DNA from 3 places in the Paenarthrobacter sp. NyZ202 genome. Region 2 is predicted to be linked to each of the others. Evidence: riboswitches for the same ligand, from Rfam matches in the RefSeq annotation. Region 2 holds a riboswitch; each other region holds the start of a gene.
What was found. A riboswitch is a leader RNA that binds a small molecule or an ion and turns the genes downstream of it on or off. The one in region 2 is predicted to bind thiamine pyrophosphate.
Positions count from the first base shown of each region.

Region 1: linked by a shared signal. The riboswitch ahead of thiD (bifunctional hydroxymethylpyrimidine kinase/phosphomethylpyrimidine kinase) and the one ahead of thiO (glycine oxidase ThiO) in region 2 are both predicted to bind thiamine pyrophosphate.
Region 3: linked by a shared signal. The riboswitch ahead of ACPFL9_RS18365 (ECF transporter S component) and the one ahead of thiO (glycine oxidase ThiO) in region 2 are both predicted to bind thiamine pyrophosphate.

Region 1 covers NZ_CP187556.1:2,619,746-2,625,943, reverse strand. Annotated here, with positions in the region: gene ACPFL9_RS12155 (Rne/Rng family ribonuclease) at 342-3,695, shown strand; TPP riboswitch at 3,855-3,953, shown strand; gene thiD (bifunctional hydroxymethylpyrimidine kinase/phosphomethylpyrimidine kinase) at 3,944-5,482, shown strand; gene rplU (50S ribosomal protein L21) at 5,815-6,123, shown strand; gene rpmA (50S ribosomal protein L27) at 6,182-6,198, shown strand, end outside.
Region 2 covers NZ_CP187556.1:3,048,439-3,054,636, forward strand. Annotated here, with positions in the region: gene moeB (molybdopterin-synthase adenylyltransferase MoeB) at 1-1,178, opposite strand, end outside; gene ACPFL9_RS14080 (TetR/AcrR family transcriptional regulator) at 1,185-1,919, shown strand; gene ACPFL9_RS14085 (DUF3107 domain-containing protein) at 1,970-2,194, shown strand; gene ACPFL9_RS14090 (hypothetical protein) at 2,230-2,532, shown strand; gene ACPFL9_RS14095 (thiazole synthase) at 2,618-3,430, opposite strand; gene thiS (sulfur carrier protein ThiS) at 3,435-3,671, opposite strand; gene thiO (glycine oxidase ThiO) at 3,668-4,945, opposite strand; TPP riboswitch at 4,939-5,056, opposite strand; gene thiE (thiamine phosphate synthase) at 5,084-5,767, shown strand; gene ACPFL9_RS14115 (ferritin-like fold-containing protein) at 5,771-6,198, opposite strand, start outside.
Region 3 covers NZ_CP187556.1:3,954,076-3,960,273, forward strand. Annotated here, with positions in the region: gene ACPFL9_RS18345 (penicillin acylase family protein) at 1-625, shown strand, start outside; gene ACPFL9_RS18350 (GNAT family N-acetyltransferase) at 664-1,266, shown strand; gene ACPFL9_RS18355 (energy-coupling factor transporter transmembrane component T family protein) at 1,285-2,079, opposite strand; gene ACPFL9_RS18360 (ABC transporter ATP-binding protein) at 2,076-3,620, opposite strand; gene ACPFL9_RS18365 (ECF transporter S component) at 3,620-4,240, opposite strand; TPP riboswitch at 4,319-4,455, opposite strand; gene ACPFL9_RS18370 (NUDIX hydrolase) at 4,591-5,268, shown strand; gene ACPFL9_RS18375 (DUF4235 domain-containing protein) at 5,331-5,591, shown strand; gene mnhG (monovalent cation/H(+) antiporter subunit G) at 5,679-6,083, opposite strand; gene ACPFL9_RS18385 (monovalent cation/H+ antiporter complex subunit F) at 6,073-6,198, opposite strand, start outside.

The DNA of each region.
Region 1 (6,198 bases), 430 kb from region 2:
GAAATGGCAAGCGTATGAGAGAATGAACATGGCCGGACGCCGATCCACATTCGGAATCCGGTCCGGTGACTTGTTCCCAAGACCGCCAGCATGAGCAGGGCATGCCCCGGATCAGAGGATCCTCGGTAGGCCCGCCATGACAATGGACGGCACCTGGTTGTGGCAGCAGAACAACGGGTTCCAGAACCAAGCCACTGGCCTTCCCGGGCTGCCGCACCCCAAGGATGGTGCGAACCGGAAGGAACACTGACGACTTCTGTCAACGCCTGAGGGTTTTGACAATAAATGCCCCACTGGGCGCCGGATGTGGCGGCGTCGCTGGGGCAGGAGTGTTGCCACATATGGATAATGACCAGGTTGTAGCCGTTAATGATGAGGCCGCTGCCGCGGAGACTGCGGAAGCGCCCAAGAAGACCACCCGGGCCAGAACCACCCGGACGCCACGGAAGGCCGCAGCCAAAACTGCCGTGCCCGCCGCAGAAGACAGCGCCGCGGCCGTTGCTGAAGTAGACAGCGCCGCGGCCCACGCTGAAGTGGACGGTGCTGCGGCCGGCGCCGACGTCCCCACACAGCCGGAAGAAGTGCCGGCCAAGACCCCCGCCCGCCGCAGCAGGGCACGCAAGAAGGCAGAGCCTGCCGAGCCCCTGCCCGGATTTGACCACGCCGCCGCAGAGTCACCTGCCGCCGCCGGAGAGCCGCAAACTGACGCCGTGGCTGAACCCCTTCCCGAAGCCGTTGCCGAACCGGCCCCCGAAAAGCCGGTCCGCCGTCGTCGTACCGCGAAGCCCGTGACCGTGGAAGCTGCGGAGGCTGCTGAGCCGCCGGCCGCTGAAGCAGCGGTGGAAGAATCCACGACGCCGGTCCCGGCCTCACAGCCTGAAGGTGCAGTTGCCGCAGCCGGCTCAGATGCTCCGGCCGGATCGGTCGAGGCCGGGACGGCCGAGGTGGAGAAGGCTGAGGTGGAGAAGGCTGAGCCGGAGACGGCTGAGGACGGAACCGAGGAGGAAGCCGCCGCGCCGGGCTCCTCAGCGCTGTTCCTGGAGCCGGTTTCCATCACCTCCATGATTTTCCAGGCACCGGACCTCAGCACCGTGTCGCGTCCCGCTGCGGAGGCGGCCGACGAAGCAGAGGGCGAAGACTCCGACGGTACAGGCGACGGGGAACTGGAGGAAGCGGGTGGCCGGCGCCGTCGCCGGAGCCGTGGCCGCCGCGGACGCCGTGGCACCGAGCGTGAAGACAACGACGCCGAGGACACCGCGGGCGATGACGACGAAACCCAGGCCGCCGAGGCCCCTGAAGAGGGGGTTACCTCACGCCGCCGTCGGCGCCGGCGTCGTGGGGACCAGGACCTTGAACTGACTGGTGGTTCGGACGACGATCCGCCCAACACCGTGACCCGGGTGCGCGCTCCCCGCGCCCTGTCGGAGTCCACCAGTTCCAACCGTGTGGCCAGCGTCAAGGGTTCCACGCGGCTTGAAGCCAAGAAACAGCGCCGCCGCGAATCGCGGGAGACAGGCCGCCGCCGTCAGGTGATTACCGAGGCGGAGTTCCTGGCGCGCCGTGAATCCGTGGACCGCCAGATGATCGTGCGCCAGCGCGATGACAGAATCCAGATCGGCGTCCTGGAGGACGGCGTGCTGGCCGAGCACTTTGTCTCCAAGACCCAGCAGGATTCGCTGATCGGCAACGTCTACCTGGGCAAGGTCCAGAACGTCCTGCCGTCCATGGAAGCGGCGTTCGTGGACATTGGGCGGGGACGCAACGCAGTCCTGTACGCCGGTGAGGTCAACTGGGACGCCGTCAACCTCGAAGGCCAGCCGCGCAGGATCGAGAACGCGCTCAAGTCCGGCGACTCGGTACTCGTGCAGGTCACCAAGGATCCCGTGGGCCACAAGGGCGCCCGGCTGACCAGCCAGATATCCCTGCCCGGACGTTACCTGGTGTACGTCCCCGGTGGTTCCATGACCGGTATCTCCCGCAAGCTGCCCGACGTCGAACGCAACCGCCTCAAGCGGATCCTCAAGGACCGCTTGCCGGAGAACGCAGGCGTCATTGTGCGCACGGCCGCCGAGGGTGCGTCCGAGGAAGAGCTGACCCACGACATCAACCGGCTGCGGGCACAGTGGGAAGGCATCGAAGGACAAGCATCGTCCACCAAGGTCCTGGCACCCGAGCTGCTGTACGGCGAACCTGACCTCACCATCAAGGTGGTCCGCGACGTCTTCAACGAGGACTTCTCCAAGCTGATCGTCTCCGGCGACGACGCGTGGGACACCATCGAGGCTTACGTGACCTACGTGGCCCCGGACCTGGTGGGCCGCCTGGAAAAGTGGAGCAAGGACCAGGACATCTTCGCCGCGTGGCGCATTGACGAGCAGATCCACAAGGCCCTGGAACGCAAGGTCTTCCTGCCCTCCGGCGGCTCGCTGGTGATTGACCGGACGGAAGCCATGACCGTGGTTGACGTCAATACCGGCAAGTTCACCGGCAGCGGTGGAAACCTTGAGGAGACCGTCACCAAGAACAACCTCGAGGCCGCTGAGGAAGTCGTCCGCCAGCTTCGCCTGCGGGACATTGGTGGCATCATCGTCATCGACTTCATCGACATGGTCCTCGAATCCAACCGCGACCTCGTGCTACGTCGCCTGGTGGAGTGCCTTGGCCGCGACCGGACCAAGCATCAGGTAGCTGAAGTGACATCGCTGGGCCTGGTCCAGATGACGCGCAAGCGCATGGGTACCGGACTGCTTGAAGTCTTCGGCGAGCAGTGTGAACACTGCGCCGGACGCGGTGTTGTCACGCATGACGAACCCGTGGAGCACCGCCGTGCCAACGCGGTTGCCGTCGAGCAGCACCGCCCCCACTCCGAGCCGCAGCAGCCGGCGCCCCGCACGGAGCGTAAGCGCCGCCGTGGCAAGGGTGGTGGACAGGGGAACGGTGAAGCGTCCGTTGCCCACGCCCCGTCCCCGGCAGCGCCGGCACAAGCCGCCGCCACCGAAGTCGTGGACCCGGTCCGCCAGGCCAAGGCCGAGGCGACCCGCGCTGCCCTGGCCACGATCGCTGCCGCCGCCCATGCCGCACACCTGCACGACGACGAGGTCCACCGTGCCGAGGAAGCGGCCCGCGCAGCGGCGCAGGCCGGAGATGCAGCTGAAGCCAAGGAAGCACCTGCCGGGCAGGCTCCCATGGAGGATTCGTCCGCCAGGGAATCGGCCTCTGCGTCCAAGGAAGGCCGGACCGCGCCTGTCCTGCGGTTCGGCGGCGAGGAAGTTGCACTGCCGTTCGTTGAACACCAGGAGGAACCGCAGCCGGCCAAGCCGACCATGAGCCTGGATCTGTTGGCGGAAGCGTTCTCGCACCTGGGCGCCGCTCCAGAGCCCGAACCCCAGGCACCCGCTTCCGGTGGCGGTTCCGCCGAGGCCACGGGCGCAGTGGCAACCGGCCAGGATTCGGATACCGGACATGGCGTGGCGGAGTCCGGGGCGCGGGCCCGCGGCCGCCGCGGACGCCGGAACCGCAGCGCAAGCAGGGCCCAGGGTGCTGCCAACGAGACCAACATCGAGCACCATGAGACGGGTACTTCGGCGGGCGGTGGTTCCTCGCACGAAGCCAAGGCCCCGGCAAAACCTGCCGAAAAGCCTGCAGGCGAAGAGCCCATCATCCTCGGTGTCGGTGTCCCGGCCTCCGAGCTGTAGCTCTTCGGCGCTGATTGGCGCTCCAACCCGATAGGGATTGACGCGGCCCCCGGATTTTCCTGCACAGGCACACTGCAGCAGGATTCCGGGGGCCGCAGTCATATCCGTGGAGCAACTGCGCGTGGGTTTCGGAGGGCCGGTGTTTCCCGGCTAGTCTTGGGGATTGACACGGGGTGCCGGGCGTCGGGCCCGGCTGAGATCCAGACCCGTTGAACCTGTCCGGTTAGCACCGGCGAAGGGATGTCCCCATGACTTCTTTGTCGTCTTCTTCCGCCTACCCTGATTCTGCCGTCTACCCGGCAGCCCCCGGCCCTGTCAGGCCACCGCGTGTTCTGAGCATTGCAGGCTCGGATCCGTCCGGAGGAGCGGGAATCCAGGCAGACCTGAAGGCAATTTCTGCCCTCGGGGGTTACGGCATGGCCGCCGTCACCGCCCTCACCGCCCAAAATACCCTTGGCGTCAGCAGTGTCCATGTGCCGCCGGTGGAATTCCTGCGCCAGCAGTTGGAAGCGGTTGGCAGCGACATCACGATCGATGCCGTCAAGATCGGGATGTTGGGCGACGCGGAGGTCATTGACGAGGTCCGCAGCTGGCTCGGAAAGGTGCGTCCCGCCGTCGTGGTCCTTGATCCCGTGATGGTAGCCACCAGCGGCGACCGCCTCCTGAGGGAAACCGCTGAGGAAGCATTGCGTCATCTTCTGTCCCTGGCGGACCTGGTCACCCCCAACCTCCCCGAACTTGCCATGCTGCTCGGAGAACCTGAGGCCGCGGACTGGGCCTCGGCGCTCGACCAGGGAAAGCGCCTGGCCGCGGCTTGCGGAAATACCGTGCTGGTCAAAGGCGGGCACCTTGCCGGTGACGATTGCCCCGACGCCTTGGTCAACACGGGCGGTTTGCTGCGCCAGGACATCATCGAGGTTGGCGGACCGCGTGTCTACACCGGCAACAGCCACGGAACGGGCTGCTCGCTTTCATCGGCATTGGCCACCGTGCAGGCCCGGACCGGTGATTGGGAAGCTTCCCTTCGGGAAGTGAAGCCGTGGTTGCTGCAGGCACTCCGGGACGCTGACAGGCTGGAGGTCGGCCAGGGCAGCGGCCCCATCCATCATTTCCACCACCTTGAGGCCTCCGCAGCGCCGGGTACCTTCGCGACGCGGTTATGGGCAGAGGCGTCCAAGGAGCTCGGGGCCATCAACGCGTTGCCGTTTATCGAGGGGCTGGAATCGGGTGCGCTGCCAGAGTCCTGGTTCAACTACTACCTCGCCCAGGACGCGCTGTACCTCAACGGATACTCGCGGGTCCTGGCCAGGGCGGGGGCACTGGCTCCCAGCGAGGAAGAGCAGCTGTTCTGGGCCAAAGCCTCCCAGGTCTGCCTGGAGGTGGAATCGGAGTTGCACCGGAACTGGCTGGCCACGCGCCGCACCAGCCAGGCGACCGGGCCGGTTACCAAGTCCTATGTGGACCATCTCCTGGCGGCCTCGGCATCAGGCAGCTATGGTGTACTGCTCGCGGCGATCCTGCCCTGCTACTGGCTTTACGCCGAGGTGGGACACCGCCTGCATGCTTCCTATGTCCGGAACGGCGAACCGGCCAGCCACCCTTATGCGGACTGGCTCCGGACCTACGCAGACGAAGAATTCGCCGAAGCGACCAGGACCGCCATCAGGTTCACCGACCTGGCAGCGGCTTCTGCCTCAGGGCAAGAGCGGGCGGCGATGGTGGAAGCCTTTGCCCACTCCTGCCGCTACGAGACAGCCTTCTTCGACGCTCCGCGCTTGTTCGCGTAATGGCTTTCCAGCGCGTCGAACCAGCAAAGCCGCCCGTCCGCGGTAGGCTATATGGGCACGGTGCCGGGCGAGTCCGTTCCAGTGGTGACAAGCGTCACCTCCAGGGCTCCGGGCCCGGCCTCATTTGCGACTGAAGGTCAAACTAGCGTAATCTTGATCTTCGGTGCTTACGCCAACACTTGGGTTATGCCCCTTGGAATTGTTCATGGGATGACTCGCGGGCTTCGATCTGAAGTCCACGGCGTTGAGGCACAGCGCGAACCGGGCCCTGCGTTGGATCAAGGTTCCGCACGCAAATTTAGTAAGAAACGTCGAGAGAAGTGAGTACCCAAGTGGTGTACGCGATTGTCCGCGCAGGCGGCCGCCAAGAAAAGGTTTCCGTTGGAGACTACGTAACGCTGAACCGCGTCCCCGGTGGAGCCGGCAGCACGCTTGAGCTGCCCGCCTTGCTCCTGGTTGACGGCGACAAGGTCACCTCCGCAGCTGCGGACCTGGCCAAGGTCAAGGTTACGGCTGAGATCCTTGAAGACCTCCGCGGTCCCAAGATCGTCATCCAGAAGTTCAAGAACAAGACCGGCTACAAGAAGCGCCAGGGTCACCGTCAGGAACTGACCAAGATCAAGATCACGAGCATCGCGTAACTTCCGTTACCGGTTCACGTTTTTCAGTTTCCCAGAATTTTAGAGGCAGGCATTTCACATGGCACACAAAAAAGG
Region 2 (6,198 bases):
TCCACGTCGCGCACCCAGGCGAGGATACCGCCGTCGAGATGGCTGACCCTGGTGTAGCCCGCCGTCCTGGCGGCCTCCAGCACGGCAGCCGAACGCGTGCCCGCCTTGCAGTGGAAGACGATGTCCCGGTCCTGCCGCAGATCCACCCACGCTTCGCCCGCGAGGATCCTGCCCTGCGGGATGAGCACGGAACCTTCGATGTTGACGATGCTGTGTTCCCCCGACTCCCGGACATCCACGAGGTCGAAGTCCCGCTCCCCCTCAGCACGCTCCTTCAGCATCCGTGACAGCTCCTCCGCGGAGACGGTGTGCTCCCGGTCCGTTTCTGCTGCGGGAGTGATGCCACAGAAAGCCTCATAGTCGGTCAGTTCGGTGATGGGCGCGGCTTCAGGGTCCTTGGAAACCTTGATTTCGCGCCAGCTTCCACCCAGGGCATCAAAGAGCGCCACGCGCCCCAGCAAGGAACGTCCGACGCCGGTGATCAGCTTGACCGCCTCGGTCACCATGAGGGACCCCACGGCCGCGCACAGCATGCCGAACACTCCCCCTTCCCCGCAGGACGGCACTGAGCCGGCGGGCGGCGCCTCGGGATAGAGGTCGCGGTAGGTGGGGCCGTGCTCCGCCCAGAAGACACTGACCTGGCCGTCAAACCGGAAGATGGAACCCCATACGTAGGGCTTGCCCAGGATGGCAGCGGCGTCATTGACCAGGTACCGCGTGGCGAAGTTGTCCGCGCCGTCCAGGATGAGGTCGTACTGGGCAAAAAGGTCCAGGGCGTTGGACGCGTCAAGCCTGAGATCGTGCAGAACCACGGTGACCAAGGGGTTCAGCTCCGCGATCGCGTTCCGTGCTGACTCAATTTTGGGCGAACCCACATCCTTGACCCCGTGGATCACCTGGCGCTGGAGGTTGCTCAAATCCACGACGTCGTCGTCCACGATCCCGAGGGTCCCCACGCCGGCTGCAGCCAGGTACAGCAGTGCCGGTGAACCCAGGCCGCCTGCCCCTATGACGAGGACTTTCGCATTCTTAAGCCTCCGTTGGCCCAGCGCGCCGATTTCCGGAATGATGAGATGCCGGGAGTAACGCTCCACCTCGGCCGGCGTCAGAGCGTCGGCCGGTTCAACAAGGGGCGGCAGGACGGCGGGCGCGGTGCGGGCAGCAGGAATTGAGGCCATACCCCAATGTATGCCTGCCGATGCCGCCCGGTCATATTACCCACGGGTACAGTGGTCATAACTGCAAGGGAAAGGCGGCAGACTGTGGCTGACGGCACACGGGCAAGCGACGGATCACCGGCTAAGCAGGAACGGAGCGGCACCACGCGTTCAGCGAGGTTGCCGCGGGATGAACGCCGCGCGCAGCTGCTCAATGCTGCCTTGGAAGTGTTCGTTTCCAATGGGTTCCATGGTGCTGCCATGGATGAAATCGCCGAGACCGCCCACGTGAGCAAGCCCGTCCTGTACCAACACTTTCCCTCCAAGCGCGAGCTTTACATGGCACTCCTGGACAGCCACCTGGCCGCGTTGACGGAACTGATGCTCACCGCCTTGAACTCCACCACTGACAACAAGGAACGCGTCAAGGCCGTGATGCGTGCGTACTACAAGTTCATCGCCGACGACGACCAGGCGCACCGCCTGGTGTTCGAATCGGACCTCATCAACGATCCCGACGTAAGCTCCCGACTGGAAACGTTCAACAAGACCTTTGCCGACGCCGTGGCCCGCGTGATCGCGGAAGACACCAAACTGCCCCCTCTGGAGGCCCAGCTCCTGGGCCGGGGCCTGGCGGGAATGGCGCAGGTCAGCGCGCGTTACTGGCTGGAAACGGACGGGAACCTCGACCTCGATGTCGCCAGCGATCTGATCTATCGTTTAGCTTGGCGCGGAATCAGTCGATTCCCCAAAGAGTCCTAAGCTACAAATAGAGGACTGACTAAACTCTTGACTGGCTTGGAGGCCTTGCTGTGGAAGTAAAAATCGGCATTCAGAATGTTGGCCGCGAAATCGTGCTCGAATCCGCCCTCGATGCCGAGGCCGTCGCCAAGATCGTAGGGGAAGCTATCTCCAAGGGGTCTGACCTGCGTCTCACGGACGAGAAAGGCCGCCAGGTGATCGTTCCGGGCAGCGTCCTGGGATATGTGGAGATCGGCGCCGAGGAAGTCCGCCGCGTGGGCTTTGGCGCCCTCTAGAGCCACCGTTTCATAGCCAGCCGCAAGGAGAACCGATGCTGTCACTCGTCGTCGTGGTGCTTGCCACCGTTGCCACCGGCTTTATTGTGTGGGCCAATGACAAGCGCCACAGCAAGTACGGCATCGCGGTGCCGGCGGGCGTCGCTGCGGCTGCAGGTACGGTTGCCTGGATCATCTTCATCGCGTTCGGCCTGGGCTACCAGCCCGGCCTGACGTGGATCCCGTGGGTCCTCCCGATTGTGCTGGGCACGGCGGCAGCTGCGGGCGTAGCGGTCTTCCTGGGCCGGCAGCGCACAGCGCACGACACTGCGGCCCTGACCAAGGCCCTCCGACTCTAGGTTCCGGCAACGGCTGTGGCCACCACCCCTCGGGTGGTGGCCACAGCCGTTTAAGTCCCCGCCGCTGCAGGGAAGGCAGCGCCGGTCACAGGAACTCGGCACGGCCTTCCATGGCAGAGGACGCCAAAGCGTGCTCGCGCCGCGGTATCCGGCCGGCACGCCGGGCGAGCCGGCCGGCCGCAACCGCATGTTTAAACGCCTCGCCCATCTGCGCAGGGTTTTGCGCCCTGGTCACCGCGGTAGCCAGCAGGACGGCGTCGCAGCCGAGTTCCATGGCCAGCGCCGCATCCGATGCCGTGCCAATGCCCGCATCCAGCACCACGGGAACGGAGGCACGGGACACGATCAGTTCGATGTTGTGCGGATTCAGGATGCCCAGTCCTGTCCCAATGGGCGATCCCAAAGGCATGACGGCCGTGGCTCCGAGGTTCTCCAGGCGCAGGGCAAGGACAGGATCATCGTTGGTATAGGCGAACACCTTGAAACCCCGGTTCACCAGTTGCTCCGTGGCATCCACCAGCTCCACTGCGTCCGGGAGGAGAGTGTGCTCGTCAGCGATGACCTCCAGCTTGACCCAATCGGTTTCCAGGGCTTCACGGGCCAGTTCGGCCGTCATCACCGCGTCTTTGGCAGTGAAGCATCCGGCCGTGTTGGGCAGTACGCGGATGCCGTTGTCCACCAGGAGCTGGAAAAGCGAGCCCGTCTCTGCCGGCGAGTACCGGCGCATGGCCACGGTGGTGAGCTCGGTGCCCGAGGCCAGGAGCGCCGCACCAAGTCCGTCCAGGCTCGGCGCCCCTCCGGTTCCCATGATGAGGCGGGACGAGAATCCGACTCCGTCTATGACCAGGGCGTCGTCGGTCCCGGTCTGCCGCGTGTTGCCTGTGCTGGTGATGGTCATGCTCTCAGCCTCCCTGGACCGCAGTAACGAGTTCGAGTTCATCGCCGTCGGCCAGGGCCGTCGCGGCCCATTGGCTCCGCGGGACTACTTCGGAGTTGCGGGCGACGGCGACACCCAGCTTGCCGCCGTCGGCCGCCTGACCGCGGTGGTCCAGGGCGCGGCCGGTGACGTCGCTGACGAGGGTGCTGACGGATGCGTCGTCCGGCACTGAACGGGCAGTGCCATTGAGTTTGATGTTCATGCGGGTTCCTTGATCGACGTGCGTGGTGCGGGAGGAAGTTCATGCTGTGCAGTTGGCGCAAAACGGTCCGGTGCGAACCGCGACCAGCGCGGGTCGCTGGAGCCGCCCAGCAGCCCGCCCACGATCTTTGCCGCGACCGGGGTGAGGAGGACGCCGTGGCGGAAGAAGCCGGTGGCGATGACCAGTCCGGGAACCTCCCCACTGCCGCCGGTCACCCGTCCCAGCAGGGGTGCGTTGTCCGGTGTGCCTGGCCGTGCACGTGCCGTGGCCTCGAGCAACTCGAGTTCGGCGACGGCGGGCACCAGGACCTGGGCATCGCGAAGGAGCTGGTAGACACCTCCGGCTGAGACTGCGTTGGACGTGGCAGAAAGGTTGTCTTCGCGCTGCGTTGCCCCGATGACCACAGTCCCGTCGTCACGCGGGACGATGTAGACCGGGACCCCGCGCACCATTCCCCGGACCGTGGCTGTCACGAGCGGGCGCAGGTGCTCCGGTACGCGAAGCCGCAGGATATCCCCGTAGACGGGACGAACGGGAAGGGACAGCCCATCAGGGAGTCCTTCGAGCTTGCCGGCGCCGAGTCCGTTGGCCACCACCGTCTCCGCAGCCCGGACTTTGATGCCGGACTCCAGCCCCACACCCAGCACCCGGTCCTCCTCGCGGAGCAACCGGGTTGCGGACTCCGTCACCAGGAAACCGTCGGCGGCGCCGGCGACCCAGGTCCGGTCTTCCGGAGAATGGGAGGCCAGGACCGACATCAGGCCGGCGGCCAGCCTCCGCGGGTCCACCTGGTGGTCGGCGGGGATATCGAAAGCACAGGAAATTTGCGGGCTCAAAAGCGGTTCGCGCTCCCGCGCTTCCCGCAGGGCCAGGGGCGCCACGGCCAATCCGGCCGCAACCTGGGCCGACCGCAGATCGGTCAAGGCACGGCGGTCGGCAGCGTCGGCACCCACGCCAAGTGTCGGCGTCGTGCAGTAACCGATGGCTGTTCCACGTCCGGAGAGGTCCGCCGCGAAAGCCGGCCACAACCGGGCTGATTCCAGCATGAGTTCCAGGAGGTCTTCCTCCTGGTAATGGAGTTCGCTGACGGGGGCGAGCATGCCTGCTGCTGCGAAAGTGGCCCCCGTGGCAGGTGCGGGATCGACCACCACCACCGAACGGCCGGCCGCCCGGGCCTCGTGCGCGATGCCCAATCCGATGATCCCGCCACCGATGACGATCACATCTGCTTCAAGGTCCGGTGCTGTTTCCGGAACGGGCCGGGGTACGACCATGTTTTTCCCTTCCCTACGCCGGTATTACCCGGATCAGGTCAAGCGGTCGGCGCTGAAGCCCTCTCAGCCGGGCAGTCATATGACGCTGCCACGGCTCCCGCAGTACGAGCCCAGTTTAGAGGAACTACTCTGGTTTCCATGACCCAGCCCAACGCCATTGCTTCTGCCCGCCTCTACCTGTGCACCGACGCACGCCAGGAGAAGGAGGACTTTGCGGACTTTGTGGACGCCGCCTTCGCCGGTGGCGTGGACATCATCCAGCTCCGGGACAAGTCCCTGGAGGCCGGCCGGGAGCTGGAGCTCCTGGAGGTCCTCGGCAAGGCCGCTGCACGCCACGGAAAGTTGTGGGCGGTCAACGACCGGGCCGATGTTGCCAGTGTTTCCGGGGCTCCGGTCTTCCACATCGGCCAGAAGGACCTTCCGCTTCCGGCCGCCCGGCAGCTCCTGCCCGGTGCTGCGATCGGCCTCTCCACCCACACTCCGGAACAGGCCGATGCCGCCATTGCGGCGTCGCAGGTGCCGGGCGGGCTGGACTATTTCTGTGTCGGACCCGTATGGGCCACTCCCACAAAACCCGGTCGCGCGGCCGTTGGACTGGAGCTGGTCACATTTGCCGCAGAAGCAGTGGAACGGGCCCGCGGGAACGACGCCGCGGGCGCTGATCTGCCCTGGTTCGCCATCGGCGGGATCGACCTCGGCAACGTCGAGAACGTAGTGGCCGCAGGTGCCGCAAGGATCGTGGTGGTCCGTGCCATCACGGAGGCGGACGATCCGACGGCGGCGGCAAGGTCGCTGCTCGAGGCCCTCGACGCCGGCCGCTGACGGTCAGGGGGCCAGCCCCAGGCCCGACATCCTCTGTCCGTGCCCCGCTGCCAGGTCCGCAGTCAAGCGGCCCACCGCTTCCCGCGCCTCCCCGCCGGCCTTGAGCACGGGGCCCAGCCAGGGATGTTCCAGTCCCACCCGCTGTGCCTGCGTCAGCGCTTCCCCCACGAGCCTCCGTGCCCACAGCGCGAGTCGTGACGCGAGCCTGGGATCGTCGGCGAGCGCCTTCCGCAGCAGCATGCGGAGTGCCTCCGTGGCATGGTCGGCAGAAGCGACCTGGTGCACGACCACCTGTGTTCGGGCGTCGAGGAATCCTGCGACGGTACGGTAGAAGTCAGCCGAGACCGTATCGATGACGTAGGCCTTCATGACCGACTCGTACCAGTCGCCCGGCCGGGTGCGCTCATGGAAGTGGTCGAAGGACCGTTGGA
Region 3 (6,198 bases), 910 kb from region 2:
TCGCCTCCACCTTCTGGAGTGGGACGGCCGCATGGTCAGCGGGAGCCGGCAGGCAGCAGCGTTCGCGTCCTGGCGCGGTGCGCTGGTCCAGCGGATCGTGAGGCATCCTGCACTGGCCCGGCTTCACGAGGCCACCGGCTTCCCTGCGCTGTTCGGTCCCTGGCTCTCAGTGGGCTCCCGCGTAGGCTTCGCCTTGGAGACCCTCCTGGTCCGGGGAGGCGAGCTCGGAATAGCCGTACCCCTCGAAGCGGCCGCCGCGTTGGAAGAGGCCGGCACCACCACGGAGGGCTCCGCTGTGTGGGGCGACCGCCACCGGATCCTCCCCGTCCATGTGCTCCCGGGCTCCTTGGCCGGTTCGGCGCCGGATTCACCGCTCAGCGGGGATACAGGGTGCGTCCTCTGCACGGAAAGCCTGCCGGGCGTGGAAGACCGCAGCTTCCGTGGGCCCGTGGCCCGCTACGTCTGGGATCTCCAGGACCGGGACAACAGCCGCTGGATCGTTCCGTTCGGAGCTTCCGGTTCTCCGGCTGACCCGCACTTCGCAGACCAGCTGCCCCTGTGGACTGTTGGGGAACTCGTCCCCGCGGCAACGTCCTGGGACCAACTGACCAAAGACCCCCGCTAAGACTCTCCCCATCCGCCACCAAGCCCCCCGAGGAAAACATGACCGCTGCCCAGGACTTTGCCACTCGAACCACCGTTTACGCCGAAGAACTCGACGGCTGGGGAGCCCTGCGGATTGTTCCGTTGGTTCCCGCCGAAGACATCGACCTCATCCATGAATGGGTCGGCCAGCCGAGGGCCAGGTTCTGGGGCATGCTGGAGAAAAGCCGGGAGGAAGTCCTGGAGATCTATGAGTTCCTGGACTCACTGGACACGCACCACGCCTTCCTGGTGGAGCTGGACGGCCAGCCCCTGGCGTTGTTCCAAACCTATGAGCCCCTGCACGATCCCGTGAGCGAGGCCTACCCGGCACGGGAAGAAGACATCGGCATGCACCTGCTGCTGGCCCCGGCCACCCGGCCGATCCCCCACTTCACGCCGCGCCTGGCCACCTCGCTCATCAAGTACATGTTCTCGCTGCCGGGCAAAGACCGGATCGTGGTGGAGCCTGACGCCCGGAACGCCAAGGCCCTGCGACGGCTTGAAGCCACCTGCTTTGAACTGGGCCCGATCGTCCAACTGGAGGAGAAGGAAGCACAGTTGGGGTTCCTTACACGGGCCGGGTTCGAGGAAATCCGGGCCCAGGAAGTTCCGGCCAGCTAAGCCCGCGTGGCGCCTCCTCTAGCGCCAGACAAAGCTCCAGGTGCCTGCTCCTACGGCTGCCACCACCGCGGTTCCGGCAATGAGGACGCCGCCCAGGAGAACCCAGGCGTCCAGCAGGGAATAGGTGGACTCACGCGCCCATGTGCGCCGGCCGCCACCAAAACCGCGGGCTTCCATGGTCACTGCCAGCCGGGAAGCCCGCCGGACAGCCTGGACCAACAGGCCGAAGCTCTGTCCCAGGGTCGCCTTCAGCCGTTGCAGGGGGCTGCCCTGCGAACCCACGCCACGGGCGCGCCTGGCCATGCCTATTGTCTGCCATTCCTCGGCCAGCAAACCCACCAAGCGCATCGCGGCCAGGGAGCCCAGCACAAAGCGGTGCGGGAGCCTGGCCTTCTGGGCCAAAGCATCGGCGAGGTCGGTCGGGTCCGTGCAGGTCATCAGCAGGATCGCCGGAAGCGCGATGGCCAGCCCTCGAAGCATGAACCCGAGTCCCAGCTCCAGCGAGCCTTCGCTGATGGACCAGAGCCCGACGTCGAGCAATACAGCGCCGCTGTCAGCGGCGACGATCGCTGTGCTCCAGCCGCCAACGGCCGCGGCGATAATCAGCGGCCAGGCCCTTGACCAGAGAAGCCCGAGCGTGAGCCCGGCAAGGGGGAAGAGCGCAAGCTCGGCAACCAGGGCCACGGACGCGGAGACCCAGTCGATGGACAGTGCCAGGACCAGCGAAATCAGGAAAACGGCGACGAACTTCGCCAAGGGGTTGGCCCGCGTCAACAAGGCATGGTTGCCGCTCAGGCTCAAGGTGTCCCTCATGCCGCACCCGCTTCCATTTTCCGGGACCGCTCCGCCGGGGCCAACCTGAGTTCCGCGCCGCCCAGCACGGCACTGAACTCCTCGTCGTGCGTCACCGAGACCACGGCGGTGCCTTGGTCCAGCAGTTCCGACAGGAACGACGCCAGTTCGGCCCACGTGTTCGCGTCCTGGCCGAAGGTCGGCTCGTCCAGGACCAGCACTTTGGGGTGTGCGGCGAGCACGGTCGCTACGGACAGCCGGCGCTTCTCGCCGCCGGACAGGGTGTAGGGATTCGCGTCCACCAAGTGCGTCAGCCGGAGCCGCTCCAGCAGTTCGTCGACCCGCTCCTCGCCACGGCCCACATGCCTGGGACCGAACATCAGCTCATCCAGCACCTTGCCGGTGACGAACTGGTGCTCCGGTTCCTGGAACACCGTGCCGATCCGGGAAATCAGTTGGTCCGCTTTCCACCGGAAGGGATCGATTCCGGCGCCTTCGGAAAGCTCGACGGCGGCAGAGACCTTCCCTGCCACCGGCGCCAAAAGTCCTGCCAGCGTCAAGGCGAACGTGGATTTTCCGGCGCCGTTGGGTCCGGTGATGGTGAGCGCCTGCCCTGCCCGGACCTGGGCACTGATGCCGTGCTGCACCGGCTGCGGCGGGATGGACCTGAAACCCTTCCTGCGTGGCTTGGCGCGGGAAACTGCCAGGTCCTGGGCCGCCACCAGCAGTTGCGCGGATTGGTTGCCGCGTTCCCTGCGGCGGGTTTCGGGAACGTACCCGGGGACCCACACGCCGGCGGCCTTGAGCAAGCTATGCGCTTCGGCCAGAACCTGGTCCGGCGGCCCATCCAGGAGCACCCCACCGCCAGCCGAACCGGGCTGCAGGACCACGATCCTGTCCACCAGGTCCTTCCAGACGGACACCCTGTGTTCCACCACAACCAAGGTGGCGCCTGTCTTGTCCAGGCATCGGCGCACGGCATCACGGACTTCCAGCACACCGGCAGGGTCCAGGTTGGCCGTGGGTTCGTCCAACAGGATCAGTCCCGGCCTCATCGCCAAAATACCCGCCAGCGCAAGCCGCTGCTTTTGGCCGCCGGAGAGTGCCGCCGTCGGGTGATCCAATGCCAAACCGCCGCCATCAGCGGTACGCAACCCCACGTCATCGAGCGCTTCATGAACCCGGGTCCAGATCCGGTCACGGGGCACGGCAAGGTTTTCGGCTCCGAAGGCGACGTCGTCGCCAATCCGGGACAAGACCACCTGCGTTTCGGGATCCTGCTGCATCAATCCGGCGCGGCCGCGTTGTTCCCGCGGCGAAGCACCGTCCAGCAGGAGTGAACCGGTCTCGTCCGAATCATCCTCTTCCTCGCCCAGGACCCCGGCCAGCGCGTGCAGCAAGGTCGACTTGCCCGCACCGGAGGGACCCAACAGCAACACCCGCTCGCCCGGATCGATGCGGAGGTCAAGGCCCTGGATGGCAGGTGTGGTCCGGCCGGCGTGCCGCCAACCCCAGCCCTCGGCGGAGATGGCGGCAGGCCTGCCGGTGCTCGTTGCGGCCATCAGTTGAAGACGGGCTCCGAGGCGGCCTTGCGCGATGCGAAGGCGCTCAACACGCCGGTTTTGGCCAGGCCGCGGGTGGCGACCCAGGACAGGGCACCGGCAATGATGGCGCCGGACAACGTGCAGAACGCGATGTAGGCCAGCTTGTCCACGGCCTCGTAGGCGATGTTCCAGCCCCACGGCATGAAGGAGTCGTTGAGGCCGCAGAAGAGGCCCGCACCGGCACCGGCCAGCAGCGCCGTGGGGAGGTTGAACTTCTTGTAGCGGAACGCAGCAAACACCAGCTCGGCACCCAGGCCCTGCAGGACGCCGGAAATCAGCACGGTGGTGCCGTACTGGGAACCCATGATCAGCTCACCCGTCGCGGCCACAGCCTCGCAGAACAGCGCGGCGCCGGGTTTGCGGATGATCAGCATGCCCAGGACTGCGGGGATCATCCAGCCGCCGGCGATCAGGCCTGTCAAGGGCGGGTAGGCCGCGTTCATGGGAATGGATACGATCGCGGCGCCCTGGGACCATGCCCAGAAGATCACGCCGCCGGCGATGGCGATCAAAGCTGCCACCACGATGTCTACTACACGCCAGTTGTAACTGGTCTTCTTCACGCTTGCCGTGGTCATTTCTTTGCCTCCTGAGGTTACAGGAGGGGAAAGTGCTCCCCGGATTCCCGGCAGGCATGCGCCACCGGTGTTCCGGACACTCTGAGAAGCTCGACTCCCTTGCGCCGGTACTAACCGGATCAGGTTCGAGGGTCTGCGGCTGTCCGCACTCTCAGCGCCCTCGCGTCACCTGCATCCCTGCAGGGTTCGACGGCGGCGCTCCCCTGTCGTTATCAATCTGCCCTGATGGGCGAGGTCCAGTTTACACCCGGGTCCGTGCGTTGGCCCTCGGTGGCAGTCATAATGGGTTGCGGTTTCTCCCGGCCCGTTTGGCGGCTTCCTCTCTCATGCACACCTGAGAGAATGACTTCATGACGGATCATCCCGGCTTAGGCCAGCCTGCACCCGAACCACGGCTCGCTGCCAGCGTGATCCTGCTCAGGGACGCCGCCGACGGGCTCGAGGTCTTCGTCCAGCACCGTGTGTCCACCATGGACTTCGCCGCGGGCATGGTGGTCTTTCCCGGAGGCCGCGTGGATGCCGCGGACAGTGAAGGGTGGGACTACCCGCAGGAGTTGCTGGCAGGGCACGCCGATGCGTGGTCGGAAGCATCCATCGCCGCCAACCCGGACCAAGCCATCCGGGAAGCGGGCACCGTGCTGACTGCCGCCCTCCGCGAGGTGCAGGAGGAAGCCGGACTCACGCTTGAGCCTGCAGATCTGCGTCCGTGGGCCAACTGGGTGACCCCGGTGGACATGCCCAAGCGCTTTGACACCTACTTCTACGTCGCTAAGGCCCGTGACGGGGCAGCGCCCCAACACCAAACAACGGAAGCCTGGCAGTCGCTCTGGATGCCCGTGGCCGGCGTCCTCTCCGCTGAAGCCGAAGGCACGCTCCACCTCATGCCACCCACCTACTACCTGCTCAAGGAACTTGCGAGCCTGGGCACCGTGGATGCTGTGTGGGGCGCCCGGCACCCCGTAGTTCCCGTCCTGGCACCCCGGGGTTCCATGGCGGCCTTCCTGAAAGACAGGGAAAACCGCCGATAACGCTCCCCTTGCGCCCGGGAACGGTGCCTGGTGCACGCTGTAGGTGAGGTTAGGCTTGGGACATGAACTTCTTCTTCAAGCTGCTGGGGACCGGAGTGAGCCTCGGAGCAGGATTCGTCGGCACCAAACTGGTCAACCTGGCTTGGGAGAAGGCCACCGGCAACAAGCCGCCCGCAGGTCATGACGACCTCGAAACCAGCCTGCGCTCAGCACTGACATTCGCGCTGGTTTCGGCCTTCGTGAGCACCCTCATCCAGGTCCTAACCAGCCGCGGCACGCAGCGCGCGATCGCCCGCTTCGCCAAGACGCACGACATCGTCTGACCCGCTGCCCGGGGACAAGCCAAGGCACCCCACCACCGGCGGCGCACCCTTGGGCGACCCATTTCCAAGGTGCCCTGACCGCCGGACTCAGCGGCCGGCGTCGTGCGTTCCGTCCCCCGGATGTTCACCGGCAGCCCGCTGGACCACGGCCTCAAGTTCGTCCTTGGTGAGGAGCTCGCGGTGGCCGTGCTTGGTCCGGTAAGCGGAACGGCCCACCATGTGCGCGGACACGGGCGCGGTCAGCAACTGGAATATCCAGGCCACCAGCAGGACCGGCCACACCCACCACGTCCGCATCTGCAGGCCGATGGAAGCCAGCATCAGGAAGAGGCCCAGGACCTGCGGCTTGGTCGCGGCGTGCATGCGGCTCATGAGGTCCGGGAACCGCAGCAGGCCGATCGCCGCGCCCAAGGACATGAGGGCGCCGACCACCAGGAAAACGGCCGTCAGAACATCGATCACGGCGTCTACGCCCGTAGCGTCAGGAGTCATTGCTCTGTTCCCGCCTTTCGGCCACGAACCTGGCCACCGTCACGGAACCGATAAAGCCGATCACGGCCAGGGCCACCAGCAGCATCAGGTTGTTGAGGTGCCGGTTGATGGCCAT